4 regions of the Streptomyces sp. NPDC001770 genome follow, and region 1 is predicted to be linked to each of the others. Evidence: riboswitches for the same ligand, from Rfam matches in the RefSeq annotation. Region 1 holds a riboswitch; each other region holds the start of a gene.
What was found. A riboswitch is a leader RNA that binds a small molecule or an ion and turns the genes downstream of it on or off. The one in region 1 is predicted to bind cyclic di-AMP.
Positions count from the first base shown of each region.

Region 2: another riboswitch for cyclic di-AMP. It lies ahead of ACWCSV_RS24270 (transglycosylase family protein); the one in region 1 lies ahead of ACWCSV_RS30335 (M23 family metallopeptidase).
Region 3: another riboswitch for cyclic di-AMP. It lies ahead of ACWCSV_RS08475 (LysM peptidoglycan-binding domain-containing M23 family metallopeptidase); the one in region 1 lies ahead of ACWCSV_RS30335 (M23 family metallopeptidase).
Region 4: another riboswitch for cyclic di-AMP. It lies ahead of ACWCSV_RS33140 (M23 family metallopeptidase); the one in region 1 lies ahead of ACWCSV_RS30335 (M23 family metallopeptidase).

Region 1 covers NZ_JBSFFN010000045.1:29,018-33,970, forward strand. The annotation lists gene ACWCSV_RS30325 (HPr family phosphocarrier protein) at 1-179, shown strand, start outside; gene ACWCSV_RS30330 (GntR family transcriptional regulator) at 346-1,041, opposite strand; gene ACWCSV_RS30335 (M23 family metallopeptidase) at 1,335-2,099, opposite strand; cyclic di-AMP (ydaO/yuaA leader) riboswitch at 2,113-2,280, opposite strand; gene ACWCSV_RS30340 (M16 family metallopeptidase) at 2,494-3,876, opposite strand; gene ACWCSV_RS30345 (M16 family metallopeptidase) at 3,903-4,953, opposite strand, start outside.
Region 2 covers NZ_JBSFFN010000029.1:76,056-81,008, reverse strand. The annotation lists gene eno (phosphopyruvate hydratase) at 1-998, opposite strand, end outside; gene ACWCSV_RS24270 (transglycosylase family protein) at 1,349-2,089, opposite strand; cyclic di-AMP (ydaO/yuaA leader) riboswitch at 2,093-2,275, opposite strand; gene ACWCSV_RS24265 (transglycosylase family protein) at 2,565-3,641, opposite strand; gene ACWCSV_RS24260 (cytochrome P450 family protein) at 3,748-4,953, opposite strand, start outside.
Region 3 covers NZ_JBSFFN010000006.1:156,378-161,330, forward strand. The annotation lists gene ACWCSV_RS08455 (aspartate aminotransferase family protein) at 1-654, shown strand, start outside; gene ACWCSV_RS08460 (helix-turn-helix domain-containing protein) at 726-1,334, shown strand; gene ACWCSV_RS08465 (DUF6126 family protein) at 1,408-1,593, shown strand; gene ACWCSV_RS08470 (tyrosine-protein phosphatase) at 1,614-2,423, opposite strand; cyclic di-AMP (ydaO/yuaA leader) riboswitch at 2,835-3,005, shown strand; gene ACWCSV_RS08475 (LysM peptidoglycan-binding domain-containing M23 family metallopeptidase) at 3,011-3,913, shown strand; gene ACWCSV_RS08480 (SGNH/GDSL hydrolase family protein) at 4,094-4,918, shown strand; gene ACWCSV_RS08485 (STM4011 family radical SAM protein) at 4,952-4,953, opposite strand, start outside.
Region 4 covers NZ_JBSFFN010000064.1:18,558-23,510, reverse strand. The annotation lists gene ACWCSV_RS33145 (PP2C family protein-serine/threonine phosphatase) at 295-1,422, shown strand; cyclic di-AMP (ydaO/yuaA leader) riboswitch at 1,715-1,868, shown strand; gene ACWCSV_RS33140 (M23 family metallopeptidase) at 1,880-2,935, shown strand; gene ACWCSV_RS33135 (aldo/keto reductase) at 3,167-4,114, shown strand; gene ACWCSV_RS33130 (PrsW family intramembrane metalloprotease) at 4,122-4,953, opposite strand, start outside.

The sequences.
Region 1 (4,953 bases):
TCGCCAAGGCCGACGGCAGCCCGGTCAACGCCGCGTCGATGCTCGCGGTTCTCGGACTGGGCGCGGAAGGCGGCGAGGAGATCGTGCTCGCCTCCGAGGCGGAGGGCGCGGACGTCGCTCTGGACCGGCTGGCCAAGCTGGTCGCCGAGGGGCTCGACGAGCTTCCGGAAACGGTCTGATCCCCCTTCCGCCGGACTCCGCGACGGAATTCCCCGCTCGACCGGGCCGCACCGTTCCTCACGGACGGGGCGGCTCAGTCATTTCTCGGGCAGCCGCGAGGACGGAATTCCGACAGCACGATAAAGCACATGCAATTCGCTCTGCTCTTTGTATACGGCGCCATTGTTAATGGCGGACACCCGAGGTGTTTACGGGATGTTGCAAAGTGCTCACCCTGGACTGTTTCACCGCTCGGAGCGGGCGGCGCGGCCGGTGTGCGGCCAGCGAACGCTCCGCGTGCTGCACGGCCAGCCCCCTGGCGCGCTCCGCGTCGCCCCGGGCCACCGCGTCCACGAGGGCGCCGTGCTCGGCCCACGACTCGACGGGGCGGACCGGCTGCTCGACGGCGTACATCCAGGCGATCTTGTGCCGGAGCTGAGTCAGCAACGCGATGAGCCCGGGGCTGCCGGAGGCCTGGGCGAGCGTCTCGTGGAACCAGCCGCCGAGGGAGCGCAGATCCTCCCCCTCACCCCGGCGGGCCCTCTCCTGTCCCAGTTTGACCAGTCCGCGCAGGACCTTGAGGTGCGCCTCGGTGCGGCGCTGCGCGGCCCGGGCCGCGCCCAGCGGCTCCAGCAGGAGCTTCACCTCCAGGAGGTCGGCCGCCTCTTGCTCCGTCGGCTCGGCGACGCAGGCACCGGCGTGTCTGCGGGTGACCACGAACCCCTCCGACTCCAGGGTCCGCAGCGCTTCGCGCACGGGCACGCGGGAGACGCCGTAACGCCGCGCCAGGAGCTCCTCGGTCAGGCGACTGCCGCGTTCGTAGACGCCCGAGACGATGTCGTCACGGATTGCCGTGCATACCGAGTGCGCGGGAATGCGCATGTCCGAACCTCCGCCTTAATCCCCGCGAAACGCGGCCGATCGAAGCCTGCACCGTGACTCTATTGCAATCTGAGTGAATTTCCGATGGCGTACCGGAATTCGCACATATCTTTTGCCTGCGGAGCGGGTGGCCGGAGAGGTTTCGGGTGATATGCCGAAGCCCCGGCGAGGGCCGGGGCTTCGGGACGATCCGGGGCTGCCCCACGGCTGCCCCACGGCCGCACCGCGAAGCCGAACAGCAAGGCGGCGGGGTCGGACCGCGAGGTCACGGGGTCGGACGGTGAGGCCGCAGGTCAGACGGTGAGGCCGCGGGCCCGCAGATACGCCACGGGATCCATGTCGGTGCCGTACTCCGGGCCGGTGCGCGCCTCGAAGTGCAGGTGCGGGCCGGTCGCGTTGCCGGTGGCACCGGAGAGGCCGATGCGCTCGCCGGAGGAGACGCGCTGGCCGACGAAGACACCGAGGGAGGAGAGGTGGCCGTACTGGGTGTACGTGCCGTCCGTCATCCGCAGCACGATGTTGTTGCCGTACGCGCCGCCCCAGCCGGCCTCGACGACCGTACCCGCGCCCACGGCGAGGACGGGGGTGCCGGTGGCGGCGTGGAAGTCGACGCCCGAGTGGCTGCCGGAGGACCAGAGCGAACCGCCCGACTGGTAGCCGGTGCTGATGTATGAGCCCGCGATGGGCAGGTGGAAGGAGTTCAGGCGGGCGCGCTCGGCGGCGCGGGCGGCGCGCGCCTTCTCCTCGCGGGCCTCCCTGGCCCGTGCGGCGGCTTCGGCCTTCGCCTTCGCTTCGGCCTTCGCCCTGGCCTCCGCCCCGCGCTGCTGGGCCGCCGCCTGGTCGGCTATCCGGTCCGCGATGGAGTCCCCGAGCGACACCGCCTCGATGAGGCCGGTCCTGCCGGGCGACGGAACGGTGGAGTCGGCGGCGAGGGCCGGCGAGGCGATCGAGCCGACGACGCCGGTGGCGGCGAGGGCCGCGACGCCGGCGAACCTGGCGGTGGAGCGCGTCGGACGGCCCGGGGCACGATGCGTCCCGGTGGCACGGGTGAACGCCATGGAGGAGCGGGTCCTTTCCTTCCTTCTCGCCTACCGGGTTAGCTGACGGGTTCGGAGCAGGAAGGTCTCCTACGGGCGTTCGCGCCTCTCACGAGACGCGGGTGCCCGATTCACCCCAGGGACTTCACGGGTCCCCGGCTCCCCAGGCTCGCGCCTGACGGGGACTCGGCGATGACTGCCCGGCACCGCGAGTGCGGTACACAGTCGGCGGACAGCCGGATCGACGCTAGGCCGCAGCGCTTTCGATCACCAAACGGACAGGAAGTTTTGTAGCGTATCCCACAGGGCAGACAGCCACTCTTCCTTCCAAAGAGGACAAACGCCGCGACCCCGGTGGGATCTCTCCCACCGGGGTCGCGGCCGGGGCGTACCCGGTCGTGTGGTTGACGGCCGGTCAGCCGCTGACGACCGTCACCTCGCCGATGCCCAGCGCACGGACCGGATCGGCGATCTGCGCCGCGTCGCCCACCAGAATCGTCACCAGCCGGTCCACCGGGAAGGCGTTGACCACCGCGGCGGTCGCCTCGACCGTGCCGGTCTCGGCGAGCCGCGCGTACAGGTGGGCCTGGAAGTCGTCGGGCAGCTGCTGCTCGACCTGGTCGGCGAGGGTCGCCGCTACGGAGGCGGCCGTCTCGAACTTGAGCGGGGCCACCCCCACGAGGTTCTGCACGGCGGTCTCGCGCTCGGCGTCGGTCAGCCCGTCCGCCGCGAGGGTCCGCAGGACCTTCCAGAGGTCGTCGAGCGCGGGGCCCGTGGACTCGGTGTCCACCGAGCCGCTGATGGCCAGCATCGCCGCACCGGCGGGGCCGGAGTCCGGACCGCCGGCCGTGGAGCGGAGCACCTGGGCGAAGGCGCGCACGCCGTAGGTGTAGCCCTTCTCCTCGCGCAGCACCCGGTCGAGCCGCGAGGTGAGCGTGCCGCCGAGGCAGTACGTCCCGAGGACCTGGGCGGGCCAGACGCTGTCGTGCCGGTCCGCGCCGATACGGCCGATGAGCAGCTGCGTCTGCACAGCTCCCGGACGGTTCACGATGACCACGCGGCCGGTGTCGTCCGCGGTGATCGGCGCCACCGGGCGGGGGCTGCCGGCGTTGCCCGACCAGTCGCCGAGGGTGTCGGCGAGCAGGGCGTCGAGGTCGATGCCGGTGAGGTCGCCGACGACGACCGCGACCGCGGTGGCGGGGCGGACGTGCGCGTCGTAGAAGGCGCGCACGGCGGCCGCGTCGATCCGCCGCACGGTGTCCTCGGTGCCCAGACGCGGGCGCGACATCCGGGCGGTGGCCGGGAACAGCTCCTTGGAGAGCTGCTTGGCGGCACGGCGCGCGGGGTTGGCCTGCTCGTGCGGGATCTCGTCGAGGCGGTTGCCCACCAGACGTTCGATCTCGCTGTCCGCGAAGGCGGGGGCCCGCAGCGCCTCGGCGACCAGCCCGAGCGCCTTCGCCAGGCGGGAGGCGGGCACCTCCAGGGAGACCCGGACACCCGGGTGGTCGGCGTGCGCGTCGAGCGTGGCACCGCAGCGCTCCAGCTCGGCGGCGAACTCCTCGGCGCTGTGCTTGTCCGTCCCCTCGGAGAGGGCGCGCGCCATGATGGTGGCGACGCCGTCCAGGCCCTCGGGTTCGGCATCGAGCGGTGCTTCGAGGTGGATCTCGACCGCGACGACCTGCTGGCCGGGGCGGTGGCTGCGGAGCACGGTCAGCCCGTTGGGCAGGGTGCCGCGCTCGGGGGCCGGGAAGGCCCAGGGTCGGGCGTCGCCCGGGGCGGGCTGAGGGTGGAAGTCCATGGCTACTCCAGTCACGGCGGCGTCGCTCACTTGGCGGCCTCCTCGTGGGCGTCGGCGTCCGCGCCGTCCTCGGCACCCGTCTCGTCGGCCGGTTCGACCGGCTCGTAGACCAGAACGGCGCGGTTGTCGGGACGCAGCGTGGCCGCGGCGACCTCCCGCACCTCGTCGGCGGTGATGTCGAGGACGCGCCCCACGGCCGTCAGCGCGAGCTGCGGGTCACCGAACAGCACGGCGAAGCGGCAGAGTTCGTCGGCACGGCCGGCGACCGTACCGAGACGATCCAGCCACTCGCGCTCCAACTGGGCCTGCGCGCGCTCCATCTCCTCCGGCGTGGGGCCCTCGGCGGCGAACCGCGCCAGCTCCTCGTCGACCGCGGTCTCGATGCTCTCGACCTCCACGCCGCCGGACGTCTTGACGTCCAGCCAGCCCAGCGAGGGCGCTCCGGCCAGCCGCAGCAGCCCGAACCCGGCGGCCACCGCCGTACGGTCGCGGCGCACCAGGCGGTTGTGCAGCCGGGAGGACTCGCCGCCGCCGAGGACGGTCAGGGCCAGGTCGGCGGCGTCCGCCTCGCGGGTGCCGTCGTGCGGCAGCCGGTAGGCGGCCATCAGCGCGCGGGCCGGGACCTCCTCGTGCACCACTTCGCGCAGCTGCCCGCCGATGGTGCCGGGAAGGGTGCCGTCGCGCGGGGGCTTCTTCCCGTCGTGGGACGGGATGGAGCCGAAGTACTTCTCGATCCAGGCGAGGGTCTGCTCGGGGTCGATGTCACCGACGACGGAGAGGACCGCGTTGTTGGGCGCGTAGTACGTACGGAAGAACGTCCGCGCGTCCTCCAGCGTCGCCGCGTCCAGGTCGGCCATGGAGCCGATCGGCGTGTGGTGGTACGGGTGGCCCTCCGGGTAGGCGAGCGCGGTGAGCCGCTCGAACGCGGTGCCGTAGGGGACGTTGTCGTACCGCTGGCGGCGCTCGTTCTTGACGACGTCCCGCTGGTTCTCCATCGACTCTTCGTCGAGCGCGGCCAGCAGCGAGCCCATCCGGTCGGCCTCGAGCCAGAGCGCGAGCTCCAGCTGGTGGGTCGGC
Region 2 (4,953 bases), on a different contig from region 1:
GCGTTGGCCGAGCCCTCCTCGATGCCGCGGGCGAGGCGCTCGGGGTTGGTCACGAAGAGGTCGTCGCCGACGATCTGCACCTTGGTGCCGAGCTTGTCGGTGATGACCTTCCAGCCGGCCCAGTCGTCCTCGTACAGCGGGTCCTCGATGGAGACCAGCGGGTACGCGGAGACGAGCTCCTCGTAGTACTCGGTCATCTCGGCGGCCGAGCGGGACTTGCCCTCGAACTCGTACTTGCCGTCCTTGTAGAACTCGGACGCGGCGACGTCGAGCGCGAGCGCGATGTCGCGGCCGGGGACGAAGCCGGCCTCCTTGATGGCCTCGACGATGAGGTCGAGGGCGGCGCGGTTGGACTCGAGGTTCGGGGCGAAGCCGCCCTCGTCGCCGAGGCCGGTGGAGAGGCCCTTGGTCTTCAGGACCTTCTTCAGCGTGTGGTAGGTCTCGGCACCCCAGCGAAGGGCCTCGGAGAAGGACTCCGCGCCGATCGGGGCGATCATGAACTCCTGGATGTCGACGTTGGAGTCGGCGTGCGACCCACCGTTCAGGATGTTCATCATCGGAACGGGCAGCAGGTGCGCGTTCGGGCCGCCGAGGTAGCGGAAGAGCGGGAGGTCGGCAGCCTCGGAGGCGGCGTGGGCCACGGCGAGCGAGACGCCGAGGATGGCGTTGGCGCCGAGCGAGCCCTTGTTCTCCGTGGCGTCCAGGTCGCACATCGCCTGGTCGATCAGGCGCTGCTCGGTGGCGTCGTAGCCGACGAGCTCCGGGCCGATCTGCTCGATGACGGCGAGGACGGCCTTCTCGACACCCTTGCCCAGGTAACGCTTGGGGTCACCGTCGCGAAGCTCGACGGCCTCGAACGCGCCGGTGGATGCGCCGGACGGAACGGCAGCACGGCCCGTGCTGCCGTCGTCGAGACCAACTTCGACCTCGACCGTGGGGTTACCCCGCGAGTCGAGGATTTCCCGGGCTACGACGACGTCGATGGACGGCACGAGCATCTCCTTCTGGGATGTGACGCTGACTGTGCGGGGCTCTTGAGCCTTGCGACTAGAGCCTAACCGGACACAGGACATCGGCCAGCCGACCGTCCGTCCAGTGACACGGCGAGCCTACACATTGTTTCCGTACGGAACATAACGTGTGGCGATACGGCGTCCGGCGGTCTGCCGTACGGCCGGGGAAGGAGGCTCCTCCTTCTCCTCTTCGAGGGCCGGCTTCCCCTCCCCCCGGGGCCGGGGTGCTCCGGGAAAAGGCCCTGGCCCGGCGTGCGGGGGGAGTGCGCGCCGGGCCAGGGAGTGGGAAAGGGGTGCCGCCGGACACCCCCGTTCCGGGGAGGAGAGGTTCGTGACTACTTCAGGTGGAGCTGCTGACCCGGGAAGATGAGGTCGGCGTCGTCGACGATGTCGTGGTTCAGCTTGAACAGCTTCTGCCAGCCGCCCTTGACGCCCTGCTTCTCGGCGATGGTGCTGAGGGTGTCGCCGGTGACGACCTTGTACTCGCCGTCGCCCTTCTCGACCTTGTCACCGGTGGGCGTGGTGACGGTCTCGGACTTCTCGGCGGCGGGGCGCTCCTCGCTGCGGGAGGCGGCCTGCGAGTCGGTGGAGCGGTCCGGCGTCGCCGTGGAGGCGCTGTCGTCGGTCGCGGTGGAGCCGGCGTTCGCGGAGGTGCCGGTGCTCGCGGAGGAGGAGCCCGTGTCGACGCCCGGGTCCACACCGTCGTTGGTGAGGTTTCCGGCGCCGGCGCAGGACCAGGCGCTCGGGCCCTGGAGGTCGAGGAGCACCTCGGCGGTGGCGATCTGCTGCTCCTTGGTGGCCAGGTCGGCGCGGGGAGCGTACTTCGTACCGCCGGCGGCGGCCCAGCTGGACTGCGAGAACTGGAGGCCACCGTAGTAACCGTTGCCGGTGTTGATGGACCAGTTGCCACCGGACTCGCACTGGGCGACGGCGTCCCAGGTGGCGACGGAGGCGGCGGAGGCGTTGGTGGCGCCCATCAGCGGAAGGGCGATGGCGGCACCGGCTACGCCGGCGAGCGTGGCCACACGGACGGCCTTGGACGAGCGGCGGTGCTTACCCTTGCTGGACAGCAGCATGGAAGATCTCCTCACCGACGCCTACGAGGTGAGCTGTCGGGTTCGGGCCAATGAGTTGCCCGGCCACACGTCCTTGCGTGTGGCTTCACCCCTAGCTGGTCCCGGCCCGCCCGCCGTTTCCGACGGGCCGTCCGATTCCGGCGGCTTACCTGGGTCCCCCGCTCCTGCCTACGGCGCTTTCGCGTCTGTTCCCTTCGACCGACGGCAGGATTCGGCGTGACGGTCGACGGGGCCCGCGGTGCGAGCGGCTCTGACCGTAAACAGAGGGAACCCCCACATTCAATGATGGACATATCAGACAATCAGACCTTACTGGCCATGCCTGAATAACCGTTTCCGCAGGTCAAAGCGGACATCCGCGAACCCCCGTGACCACGACACGCCGAAACAGCGAAGAGACCCATGTCTCACTTTCGCAAAAGTGGACATAGGCCCCCTAACTGCCCCTCTTTTCGGGCGGTTTTCCCGAATTTGATCAGTTGGCGGGAGCGGTCTCCGCCGTGTCGGGAACGGTCTCCGGCGTGTCGGAAGTGGTCGCGGTCGTCGTGGAAGCGGTCGACGTCGTTCCGGTGGCCGTCTGCGTGGTCAGGTCGAGCTCCTGGCCGGGCAGGATCAGGTCGGGGTCGGAGCCGATCACGTCCTCGTTGGCCTGGTAGAGCTCGGTCCAGCCGTCCGACAGGTGCTGCGCGTCGGCGATCGCCCAGAGGTTGTCCCCGGACTGGACGGTGTACGTCCCGTCCGTCGCGAGCGCCGTGTCGTCCCGCGCGTCGCTGTCGCCGCGCGAGGCGTGCCGGCCGGAGTCGCGCGAGGCGTCGGCGGCGGCCTCGTCCGGGTCGGGCGTCCCGCGGTGCTTGCCGCCCGTCGTGGTGTCGCCGGTCGCCGCGTCCGTCGCGCCGTCCGTCGTACCGGCCGACGCGCCGCCCTTCGCCCCGCTCCTGCCGGGCGTGGTGCTGCCCGGGACGGCCGAGCCGGAGGGCGAGGGGGTGACGGAGGCGTCGGGGCTCGGCGTGGCGCTGCTCCCGGTCGAGCCGGTCGAGCCGGAGGCACCGGCCGAGCCCGAGGTGTCCGTCGACTCCGTGGTGCCGGCCGAGGCGGGTGCGCCGTCCGCGTCCGGGATCGTGCCGGCCGAGGCGCCCGCGTCGGAGACGGAGCCCGGGTCCACGCCGATGAGCGAGCCGACGGGCGCGAGACCGGAGATGACCGCGCACCCGGGCCACGCCTGCGGGCCCTTGGCGTCGAGCACCTTCTCCGCCACGGCTATCTGCTGGGTGCGGCTGGCGAGGTCCGCGCGCTGCGCGTAGTCCGTACCGCCGTAGGCCGCCCAGGTCTCCTGGGAGAGCTGCAGTCCGCCGTAGTAGCCGTTGCCGAAGTCGGCGCTCCAGGTGCCGCCGCTCTCGCATTCGGCGACCTTGTCCCAGGTGGTCGCGTCCGCGGCGCCGGCGCTGCCCGCGGCGAGGAGCGGAATCGCCAGGGCGGAGCCTGTCACGCCGGCTGCGACGACGATGGCGGGTGCCTGGCGAGGGCGGCGGTGTCTGCCGTTCGCGGAGCCCATGGGAGTGCCTTCCGTGTGACTGACGGGTGAACTGATGCGTCGAACCGTGAACCTAGCGGGACTCGAACGTGTGTCACAAGTCGATGCCTCGCAGATCACGTGAACATCACAGTGTTGACGGAGCGTCACTTCCGCCGAGCGCCGGTCCCGGTGTGAACTCCACCGGAAGGGTGCGCAGTCCACGCATGATGAGCCCTCCGCGCCACCGCAAATCGGTGGTTTCTCCCGCAAGACGCAGGTCAGGAAGACGTCTCAGCAGGGTCGCGAGGGCGGTCCGGCCCTCCAGCCGGGCGAGCGGCGCACCTACGCAGTAGTGGATGCCGTGGCCGTAGCCGAGGTGCTGATTGTCACGGCGAGCGAGGTCGAGCGTGTCGGGGTCCTCGAAGCGCGCGGGGTCGCGGTCGGCCGCCGCGAGCACCACGAGGACGGGGTCGCCGGCCGCGATCTCCTCGCCGCCGACGGTCAGCGGTTCGGTGGCGTACCGCCAGGTGGCGAGCTCCACCGGGCCGTCGAAGCGGAGCAGCTCCTCGATGCCGGTGGCGAGCAGCCCCTCCTCCCCCGCCGCCAAGGACGCTTCCAGCCGGGCGCGTTCCCCGGGGTTGCGGAGCAGGGAGTAGGTGCCGTTGCCGATGAGGTTGACGGTGGTTTCGAAGCCGGCGAAGAGAAGGATGAAGGCCATGGCGGCGGCCTCGTTCTCCGTGAGGTGCTCGCCGTGGTCGCTGGTCCTGATGAGTTCGGAGATCAGGTCGTCGCCCGGGTTCTCCCGTTTGCGGTGGATGAGTTCGGCGAGGTAGGCGCGCATCCGCTTCACCGAGCGCGCCACTCCGCCGCGCGGTCCGCCGCCGTGGCGGATCATCATCCCGGCCCAGTCCCGGAAGTCGTCCTGGTCCTCCTCGGGCACTCCGAGCAGGTCGCAGATGGCATAGATGGGGAGCGGGAACGCGAAGTCGTGGATGAGGTCGGCGGTGCCCCCGGCCACGAACCGGTCGATGAGCCGGTCCGTCAGCTCCTGTACGCGGGGCGCGAACTCCGCGACCCGGCGCGGGGTGAACGCCTTCGACACGAGCCGGCGCAGCCGGGTGTGGTCGGGCGGGTCGATGTTGAGCAGATGGGTCATCAGCTCGGCCTTGCGCTCCCCCGGAATCCCGGTCTTCCCCTTGGCGTGCGCCGACCCGGCGTGGTGGACCGGGTTCTTGGAGAGCCGGTTGTCGGCGAGCGCCTGCCGCGCGTCGGCGTACCGGGTGACCAGCCAGGCTTCGACTCCGCTGGGCAGCGTGGTGCGGTGCACCGGGCTGTGCTCCCGGAGCCAGGC
Region 3 (4,953 bases), on a different contig from region 1:
ACCGGCGACTTCTACGCGTACCAGCACGAGGAGGGGGTCGAGCCGGACCTGGTCTGCGTCGCCAAGGCACTCTCCGGCGGCTACGTGCCGGTCGGAGCCACCCTCGGCAAGGACTGGATCTTCAAGAAGGTCTACTCGTCCATGGACCGGGTGCTCGTCCACTCCGCCAGCTTCGGCTCGAACGCCCAGGCCATGGCGGCCGGGCTCGCGGTCCTCTCGGTCATGGAGAACGAGGAGATCGTCGCCAACGCCCGGCGCACCGGCGACCTGCTGCGGGCACGGCTCGCCGCGCTGGTCGACCGGTACGAGCTGCTGCACGAGGTGCGCGGGCGCGGGCTGATGGTCGGCATCGAGTTCGGACGGCCGTCGTCCATCAAGCTGCGCGGCCGGTGGACGATGCTCCAGGCCGCCCGCAAGGGGCTCTTCGCCCAGATGGTTGTCGTACCGTTGTTGCAGAAGCACCGGATCCTCACCCAGGTCTCCGGCGACCACCTCGAAGTGATCAAGCTGATTCCGCCGCTGATCATCGGCGAGACCGAGGTCGACCGGTTCGTGACGGCCTTCGAGTCGGTCATGGACGACGCCCACAGCGGGGGCGGTCTGATGTGGGACTTCGGCCGCACGCTGGTGAAGCAGGCGGTGGCCAACCGCTGACACTTCCGAAGTGCTTTTGCCTCTGAGGCAAGAAATTTGCCTCAGAGGAAAGTCGGTGGCGCAATGGAGGCATGAATCCTCCTGACGGAGGGGTGGCCGACGACCTCCCCGGTGTCGCCCCCCGCCTGCGCGAGCTGCGCCGCAGCCGAGGCCTCACCCTGGAGGCCGCAGCGCAGCGCGCGGGACTCTCCCCGGCCCATCTCTCCCGGCTCGAAACGGGAAACCGGCAGCCCTCGCTGCCCGTGCTTCTCGGCCTCGCCAGGATCTACGGTACGACCGTCTCCGAACTCCTCGGCGAGATCCCCCCGGAACGCGACGCGATCGTGCGCGGCGGCCGGTTCGACGGGCCCGAGGCCGACGGATGGATGTACCGCCGGGCCGGCGGGCCCGGCCGCGCCATGCAGGCCCTGCGGGTGCGCGTCCCGTACGGCGCGCAGGGTGACCTGGTGCGGGTCCACCCGGGGGAGGAGTGGCTTTACGTCCTCGAAGGGCGGCTGCGGGTCAGCCTCGGCGAATCCACGCACGAGCTCGGGCCCGGCGACAGCGCCCACTTCGACTCGCTCACCCCGCACCGGATCGCCGCCGCCGGACCGGAGGGCGCCGAGCTGATCTTCGTGCACACCCTGTTGCAGAGCCCCGCCGCCGAGCTGTGCCTCGGCGACGGGACCCGCCGGCGCTGACCGCGCCCGGCACCCCGGTGCCGCGCCCATTCCTCGTACGCCCGGCCCCGGGCGCACGGCAGAGAGGACCGTCATGTCCGATTCGGAGCACTACGACCCGCTGACCCCCCGGCAGACCGGTGTCCGCGACACCCGGGACACCCAGGAACGGAAGATGCCGCGCGGGATGGTCATCCGGCTGGTCGCCTATCTGGTCGCCGGGCATGTTGTCGCGGCCTTCCTCTACATCCTGTTTGCCGTCGCCGGGGGCAACCAGTAGCGGAACCGTACGGACGCCGCCTACGCCTCGTCCAGCAGCCTCTCGCGCAGCCGCTCCCTGGTCTCGCCGGAGAGCCGCAGCCCCTCCGCGAAGTAGCGCTCCGACGTGCCCCAGTTCTCCTCGATGGTGGCGAAGGCGGCGTCCAGATAGTCGATGTGCGCCCCGAACAGCGGGTTGAGCAGGCTCATCACCTCGGTGGAGACCAGGGGGTCCGCGCTGTCGCCGCGCCGCAGGCGGTACCGGCGGTGGGCGTCGTTGGACTTGAGGTAGTCCGCCGCGATCGCCTCGCGCTCCACCCCGACCGCGAGCAGGGTCACCGCCATCGTCAGACCCGCCCGGTCCTTGCCCGCGGCGCAGTGCATCAGCGCCGGCACACTGTCCTCCGCCAGGGCGTGCAGGACCCGGCTGTGTTCGGCCGTGCGGTCGGTGATGATCGAGCGGTACGAGGCGAGCATCCGCTCCGTACCCTTGCCGTCGGCCAGCAGTGAGCGCAGCTGCGCGATGTCGCCCTCGCGCACCAGACGCCAGAAACCGGCCCCGTCGGCGGGGTCCGAGAGTGGGATGCGGACGTTGCGGACGCCCGGCAGCTCCACGTCGAAGCCGTCCAGCTTCTGGTCGGCCGCGTTACGGAAGTCGAAGACCGTGTGCAGGCCGAGCCGGCCGAGGAAGACGGCGTCCTCCGCGGTGGCGGCGGCGAGGTGGCCGCTGCGGAAGAGCCTCCCGTGCCGTACCCGCCGTCCATCGGTGGTGGGCAGCCCGCCCACGTCCCTGAAGTTACGGACCCCGCTCAGCTCGGGTTCGGCCGGCGAGAACTGCGGCACCTGCGTCACAGCGGCTCCTCGGTGCTTCTGCGCGCCGGCGCTGCTCGCCGACGTCGGCTCGTCGCGACCCTACGACATCGCTCCGCGGTACCGAAGGGGCGGCGGCAGGTCCTCGCGGACTGAAGAACCGTCACCAGTGATGTGCGCGACATGTCCGTATTGTACGGATTTCACGCAACATCATCCGTTTATAGGGGAGATGGCGGGTGATCTGGTGAGCGGGATCATATCCGTGACCGTGCGTGCCCGGGGCGCCGGAGGACTCTCCTTCCGTCGTGCGGAATGCCAAGATCCGTAATCCACGGAGGGTGACCGGAAAAGAGTGCTGAAATCGACGTGCGGATTCCGTTCCGCTTGTGATGGCTTGTTCCGTCCGGCCCGGCTCGATTACGTTCACCATCACTCCGGACGGACCGCCTAATCCTGCCGCCGCCCGGAATTCGCACTCACTATGCGTGGCAGGAGCGGGGGACCCAGGTAAGCCGCCGACCGGAGTTGTTCCGGCCGGCTCGGGGTGAAGTCGTGTTCAGCACGACCGGGCATCTCCAGCCCGAACCCGACAGCTCACCTCGTAGGCGCCGGAGAGGAATTCCCCCATGCCCATCCCGGGTAAGCACCGTCGTAAGAAGTCCGGCCCGATCGCTCGCGGCATCCTCGCCGTCGGAGCCGGCGGCGCCGTCGTCGCCCTGCCGCTCCTCGGAGCCACGGGTGCCCACGCCGCTGAGCAGTCGGCCCCCACCGCCGCCCAGTCCGCCCAGCAGTCCGCCAAGACCTACAAGGTCGTCCCCGGCGACTACCTGGCGAAGATCGCCGCCCAGCACAAGATCAAGGGTGGCTGGGAGAAGCTCTACCAGGACAACCGCGAGGTCGTCGGCGGCAACCCGAGCCTGATCCTCCCGGGCATGAAGCTGACGCTCGGCGCCCAGGCGTCCGGCTCGGCCTCCAGCGCGTCCTCCGCCAAGGCCGAGACCGCGAAGACCGAGACCGCGAAGACCGAGAGCAGCACCGCGGCCAAGACCGGGACGAAGGCCGCCCCGGCGGCCAAGACCGAGTCCGCCGCGACCACCACCAAGGCCGCCGACAGCAACAGCACCGGCTGGACCACCCCGGTCGCCAACGCGACCGTCACCACGCAGTACCACGCCTCCGGCTCCATGTGGTCCAGCGGTTACCACACCGGCTCCGACTTCAGCGCCGCCACCGGCACCGTCGTCCGCGCCGTCGGGCCCGGCACCGTCGTCTCCGCCGGCTACGACGGCGCCTACGGCAACGAGGTCATCATCAAGCACGCCGACGGCATGTACTCCCAGTACGCGCACCAGTCGCAGCTGATGGTCTCGGCCGGCCAGACCGTCACCGGCGGCCAGCAGATCGGCCTCTCGGGTGCCACCGGCAACGTCACCGGCCCGCACCTCCACTTCGAGATCCGCACCACCCCGAGCTACGGCTCGGACGTGGACCCGATCGCCTACCTGCGTTCGCACGGCGTCTCCATCTGAGACAACTCCCGATGACGGTCGTCACGATCCGTCAGGGCTTCGAGGGGCGGTACGCGCAAGCGTGCCGCCCCTCTACTTATTCCGGCTTTACCAAAAACTGACCGGGTGGGCTATCTCACCCCCCGTCAACCCCTTCTTACGGTCGCGTAGGTCACATTGGAAGAGGCAAGATATGTGGCCGTGGCAGACGATTCGAGAATCCAGAAGACAGACATCATCGGGTCGTACGCGGCGATCGGCGACAGTTTCACCGAAGGAGTCGGAGACCCCGGACCCGACGGGACCTATGTCGGCTGGGCGGACCGTTTCGCGGTTCTCCTGGCGGACCAGCTTCCCGTCCTCGACGAGGCGACGAGCTCCGATTCCCTGCGCGGGGAATTCCGGTACGCCAATCTCGCGGTACGCGGACGACTCCTCGACCAGATCGTCGAGGAGCAGATCCCCCGCGCCAAGGAGCTCGCACCGGACCTGGTGAGCTTCTGCGCCGGGGGCAACGACATCATCCGGCCCGGCACGGACCCGGACGACCTTGCCGAGCGCTTCGAGCGCGCGGTCGCCGACCTCACCAACGCCGTCGGCACCGTCATGGTCACCACCGGATTCGACACCCGTGGTGTGCCGGTCCTGCGCCACATGCGCGGCAAGATCGCCACGTACAACGTGCACCTGCGGGCCATCGCGGACCGCTACCACTGCCCGGTGCTCGACCTCTGGTCCCTCCGCTCGATCCAGGACCGCCGCGCCTGGGACGACGACCGGCTCCACCTGTCCACCGGAGGGCACACCAGGGTGGCACTGCGCGCCGCGCAGGTCCTCGGTCTGGAGATCCCGGCCGACCCCGACCAGCCGTGGCCCCCGCAGGTCCAGCGGAACACCTTCGAGGTGCGGCGCGACGACATCCACTGGGCACGCGAGTACCTCGTGCCGTGGATCGGCCGCCGGCTGCGCGGCGAGTCCTCCGGCGACGAGGTCGCCGCGAAGCGCCCGGACCTGCTGCCGCTCTGAGCCGCACACGTGCCCGCCGCGACGCGCCGGGCGCT
Region 4 (4,953 bases), on a different contig from region 1:
GTGGACGGGCGCCCGGACGGCCGGGGCAACCGGTCAGCCGCTTCCATGCGCGGCGTGCAGGGGCTCGCGGCGCGGCGCGGAACTCATTGCCTCGCCGGTCCTGACCACCCGGCGTGCGCCGGGTGGCGGGGGGCGCTCACAGGGGAGTCGTGCGCTCCCCCCTATGGACGACGAGGAGTCGCCGCGCGGCGCGGTTCGGGCCAGCCTGGGCGGGGCGCGGTAGGTTCCGCAGCCGTGGCGGGACAGGGCAGGAGAAGCGCAGAGGTGGGGAAACCGCTGTACGAGCATGGCTGGATGGCCGGGGGTGTGGGCGCCCGGCGTTTCGTACGGATGCTGCCTGCCCTGCTCATCGTCGGCGGACTCGTCTTCGACATCGCGTCACCGCCCCGCTTCACGGCGGTGCCCCTCTTCGTCGCCGCCCCTCTCATCGCCGCGCCGTTCGCCTCCCGGGCGGGGACCATCCGGGTCGGTGTCGCCTCGCTCGCCGCCGTCATCGTGATGCGGGTGTACGTGGGCACCATCGGGCAGATCGTCCCGATCATCGAGACGCTCACCGTGTTCACCACGGCCGTGCTGGCGCTCGTCATCAACGGAGTCGTACGGCGCGGCAACGAGCAGCTCGCCTCCGCCCGGATCATCGCGGAGACCGCCATGCGCGCGGTGCTGCCCGTCCCGGCCGAACGGGTCGGCGGGCTCCATGTCGCCGCGCGGTACGAGGCGGCGCAGGCGGACGAGTACGTCGGCGGCGACCTCTTCGCCGTCGCGGACACCCCGTACGGCGTACGCCTCGTGCTCGGTGACGTACGCGGCAAGGGGCTCGACGCGGTCGAGGCGGTGGCGGTGATCATCGGCGCCTTCCGGGAGGCCGCCGAGCAGGAGGAGACGCTGGAGGGCGTGGCGCAGCGGCTGGAGCGGGCGCTGGCCAGGGACGCCGCCCGGCGCGGGGGGCTGGACCCGGTGGAGGGGTTCGTCACCGCGGTGCTCGCCGAGATCCCGCAGGGCTCCGCGACCTTGCGGATCGTCAACCGGGGTCACCCCGAACCGCTGCTGCTCCATGCCGGAGGAGCGCTGGACGTGCTGCGGCCGAGCATGCCCGCGCTTCCCCTCGGCATGGCGCTGGGCGCCTGGCCGGACCAGGTGGACGAGTGGGAGCTTCCGCCGGGCGCGACCCTGCTGGCCTACACGGACGGGCTCTCCGAGGCGCGTGACCGGGCGGGCGTCTTCTACGACCCGGCGGAGCGGCTGCGCGGGCGGATCTTCCCTGGTCCGGACGAGCTGTTGACGGCACTCACCGACGACGTCCGGCTGCACACCGGGGGCCGCTCGACGGACGACCTGGCGCTGCTCGCGGTCGCCCGGCCGGCGGAGGACCAGCCGGAGCGCCGGACCACCGTGCCGATCGTGGGCCGAGGGGGCGGCTGACGTGGTGGTGCGGGCCATCGTCCCGAGGCACTCCCGGGCTGCTCCGGGCCCACTGGGCGGGTGCGGCGACGGTCCGTAGCAGGCCGGTGCCGCTCGATAACATATGACACACCGTCAGAAAAGCAGGAGCGCACCGACAGTCCGCAAGTCGCCCCGATGAGTGGTGATATGCGGTGGTAAATCCCGCCCCGAAGTGGGAATGATCAAGGGGAACGGCTTGGAATCGGAGCCGTCTGTCTATTAACGTTCGATAACGCAGCGCGGTCGTCCCAGCCGTCGTCAGAGACGGCGCCGTGCGCGAGCGCCGAATTCCGCGAGGGAACCGGGGAACCACCTTCTTGGGGTGAATCGGGCACCTGTGTCTCGTCAGAGACGTCAGGCGCCCGTAGGAGACCTTCCTGCTCCGAACCCGTCAGCTAACCCGGTAGGCGAGAAGGAAGGAAAGGAGTGCGCCCCCGTGGCGTCCAACCAGCCTGCCCCAGAAGCCCCGTCACCCTTTGCCACCCTCGACGGTTTCGGTTCCCCCGGCGACTCCGACAAGGCGTGGGAGGAATGGAACCCCACCGAGGATTCCCTCCGCCCCGTACGCGGCCGGCACCGCGTGGCGAAGCAGCGTGGTCTCGCGCGTAGTTCCACCGTCCTCGGGGTCGGCGTCATCGCGGCCGTCGGTGCGGGCGGCATGGCCACCGCGCAGAGCAAGCCGCCGGTCTCCATCTCCCTTCCCGATTCGCTCGCGGACAACCTTCCCGACGTCAAGTCCGTGCCCGGGCTGGGCGCTCTGTTCACCGCGGCCGAGTCCGACGACACCCCCGCCCCGGTGGCGGCGGCCGCGCCGTTCACCACGGCCGGGCTCACCACGGCCGAGACCGAGCAGGGTGCCACCGACGCGGGCGAGGCCCTGCGCGCCCGTATCCTCCAGCAGGCGGAGCAGCAGCAGTCCGCCGCCGACGCGGACGCGAAGGCGGCCGAGGAGGCGGCGGCCGCCACCAAGGCCGCCACCGAGGCGAAGAAGCAGCAGGACGAAGCGGAGGCGAAGGCCGCCGCCGAGAAGAAGGCGGCCGAGGAAGCCGCGGCGAAGAAGGCCGAGGCCGAGAGACTCGCCAAGCTCGCCGCCGCCTACTCGCTCCCCACCTCCGCGTACACGATCACCTCAACCTTCGGCGAGGCCGGCACGATGTGGGCCTCCGGGCAGCACACCGGCCTCGACTTCGCCGCGCCGACCGGCACCCCGGTCAAGGCCGTGCACGGCGGAACGGTCAAGTCCGCAGGCTGGTCGGGCTCGTACGGGTACCGCACGGTCCTGGAGCTCGAGGACGGTACGGAGATCTGGTACTGCCACCAGTCCTCCATGGACGTGGTCGTCGGCCAGCAGGTCAGCACGGGCGACACCATCGGCCGCGTCGGAGCCACCGGCAACGTCACCGGCCCGCACCTCCACCTCGAAGTCCACACCCCGGACGGCACCGGCATCGACCCGATGGCCTGGCTGACCGGCAAGGGCCTCGCGGTCTGACGCTCGGCGTACCGCTCACCCCCGATCGCCGGCAGCCCTGACGCTCTACCCCCCCAGGACGTCAGGGCTGCCGGTCTCTTCCCCCTCCCCGGACCACGGGCTCCGGACGGGCTGCGGACAGGCTCCGGACGGGCTGCGGACGGGCTCCGGACCGAGGCCCCCGTCGGTGGCCGGCCACGATCGGAGCCCCGGACCGGAATACGTCCGTCCGTCCGCTCCGTTGAACCCCTCATGACTTCTTCTCTCCGCAAGCTCGGAACGTCCGGCCTCGAGGTCTTCCCCCTCGCCCTCGGCGGCAACGTCTTCGGCTGGACCGCCGACGAGGCCCAGTCCTTCGCGGTCCTCGACGCCTACACCGCGGCCGGCGGCAACTTCGTCGACACCGCGGACGCGTACTCGGCCTGGGTCCCCGGCAACCAGGGCGGTGAGTCGGAGACCCTCATCGGCAAGTGGCTCAAGGCCCGCGGCAACCGCGCCGACGTCGTCGTCGCCACCAAGGTCGGTGCCCACCCCGCGTACCGGGGGCTCGCCACCGGCACGGTCAAGAGTGCGGTGGAGGAGTCCCTGAGGCGGCTCGACACCGACTACATCGACCTCTACTACACCCACTACGACGACGAGAGCGTCCCGGTGGAGGAGATCGTCACCGCCCTCGACCAGCTGGTGAAGGAGGGCAAGGTCCGCGAGATCGGCGCCTCCAACATCAGCCCCGAGCGCCTGCGCGCCTCGCTCGCGTTCTCCGAGCGCGAGGGGCTGGCCCGGTACGTCGCCCTCCAGCCGCACTACAACCTGGTCTCCCGCGACACCTACGAGGGCCCCGCGCAGGACCTCGCCGCCGAGACCGGTCTCGGCGCGGTCCCGTACTTCGCGCTGGCCTCCGGTTTCCTCACCGGCAAGTACCGGCCCGGTACGCAGGTGGAGAGCGCCCGCGCCGAGAAGGCCGGAGCCCACCTGGAGTCCGAGCGGGGGCAGAAGGTGCTGAGCGCGCTCGACGCCGTCGCCGAGGCGCACGGGGCCGAGATCGCCACCGTCGCGCTGGCCTGGCTCGCGTCCCGCCCCACGGTCGTGGCGCCGATCGCCTCGGCCCGTACGCCCGAACAGCTCCCCGCACTCCTCGCGGTCGCCGACCTCACGCTGACCGGCCAGGAGCTGGACCGGCTCACCGAAGCCTCCGCCTGAGCGCGGCCTACTGCGGCGGGTGCAGATAGGGGTTGTGCCCGCCGTACTGCCGGTGCGGCGGCGGCTGTTGCGGGGCGGGGGCCGGTGCGGGCGCCGGGCCCGGGGTTGCCCGCCGCCCGGGGGCGTACGAGGACGCCGGACCGGTTCCGTACGGCGCCGGGGGCGCGTAGCCCCGGGCCGGGTGGGCGCCGCGCGCCGCGTGGGCACCGCCGTGTCCGGCGTGCGCTCCGGGGCCGTACGGGACGGGTGCCGGGCGGCGGACGGCCGGGCGGAACACGCTGCGGGCCGCCTGGCCCAGTGCGGGGGCCGCGACGTCCCGGCGCTCCCACAGGTGGTGCAGCAACTCCTGCTCGCGCGCCGCGAAGTCGGCGCCCACCGCACCGCGCCGGGCGTCCCGCCGCAGCGCGGCCAGCGAGGTCGCGAACGACTCGTACTCCGCGACGGCACGGGCCGCCGCCCGGCCCCGGGCCCGGTCGGAAGCGCCGTGCCAGTGCCGTGCCAGGTCACGGGCCATGCCCCGGGCGCGCATCGAGCCCAGCGCGAGCGGCTCGGCCGGGGTGAGCCAGCCGGCCACCGCGTACGCCGGGAACTCGGCGGCGAGGGTCCGCAGTTCCCGCCTGCGCGACCAGATCGCCAGCCAGGTCAGCAGCCCGAACACCGGCATCATGAAGACGCCGTAGACCAGGTAGAAGCCGTACGGCCGCCAGGTCGCCGAACCGTTCCACAGGGCGTGCATGCCCATCGCGCACACCAGTCCCAGCAGTGGCAGCGCGATCCGGCGGACCCTGCGGCGGCGCCCGGCGGCGGCGAGACCGAATCCGATGCCCGTGAGCGCCGTG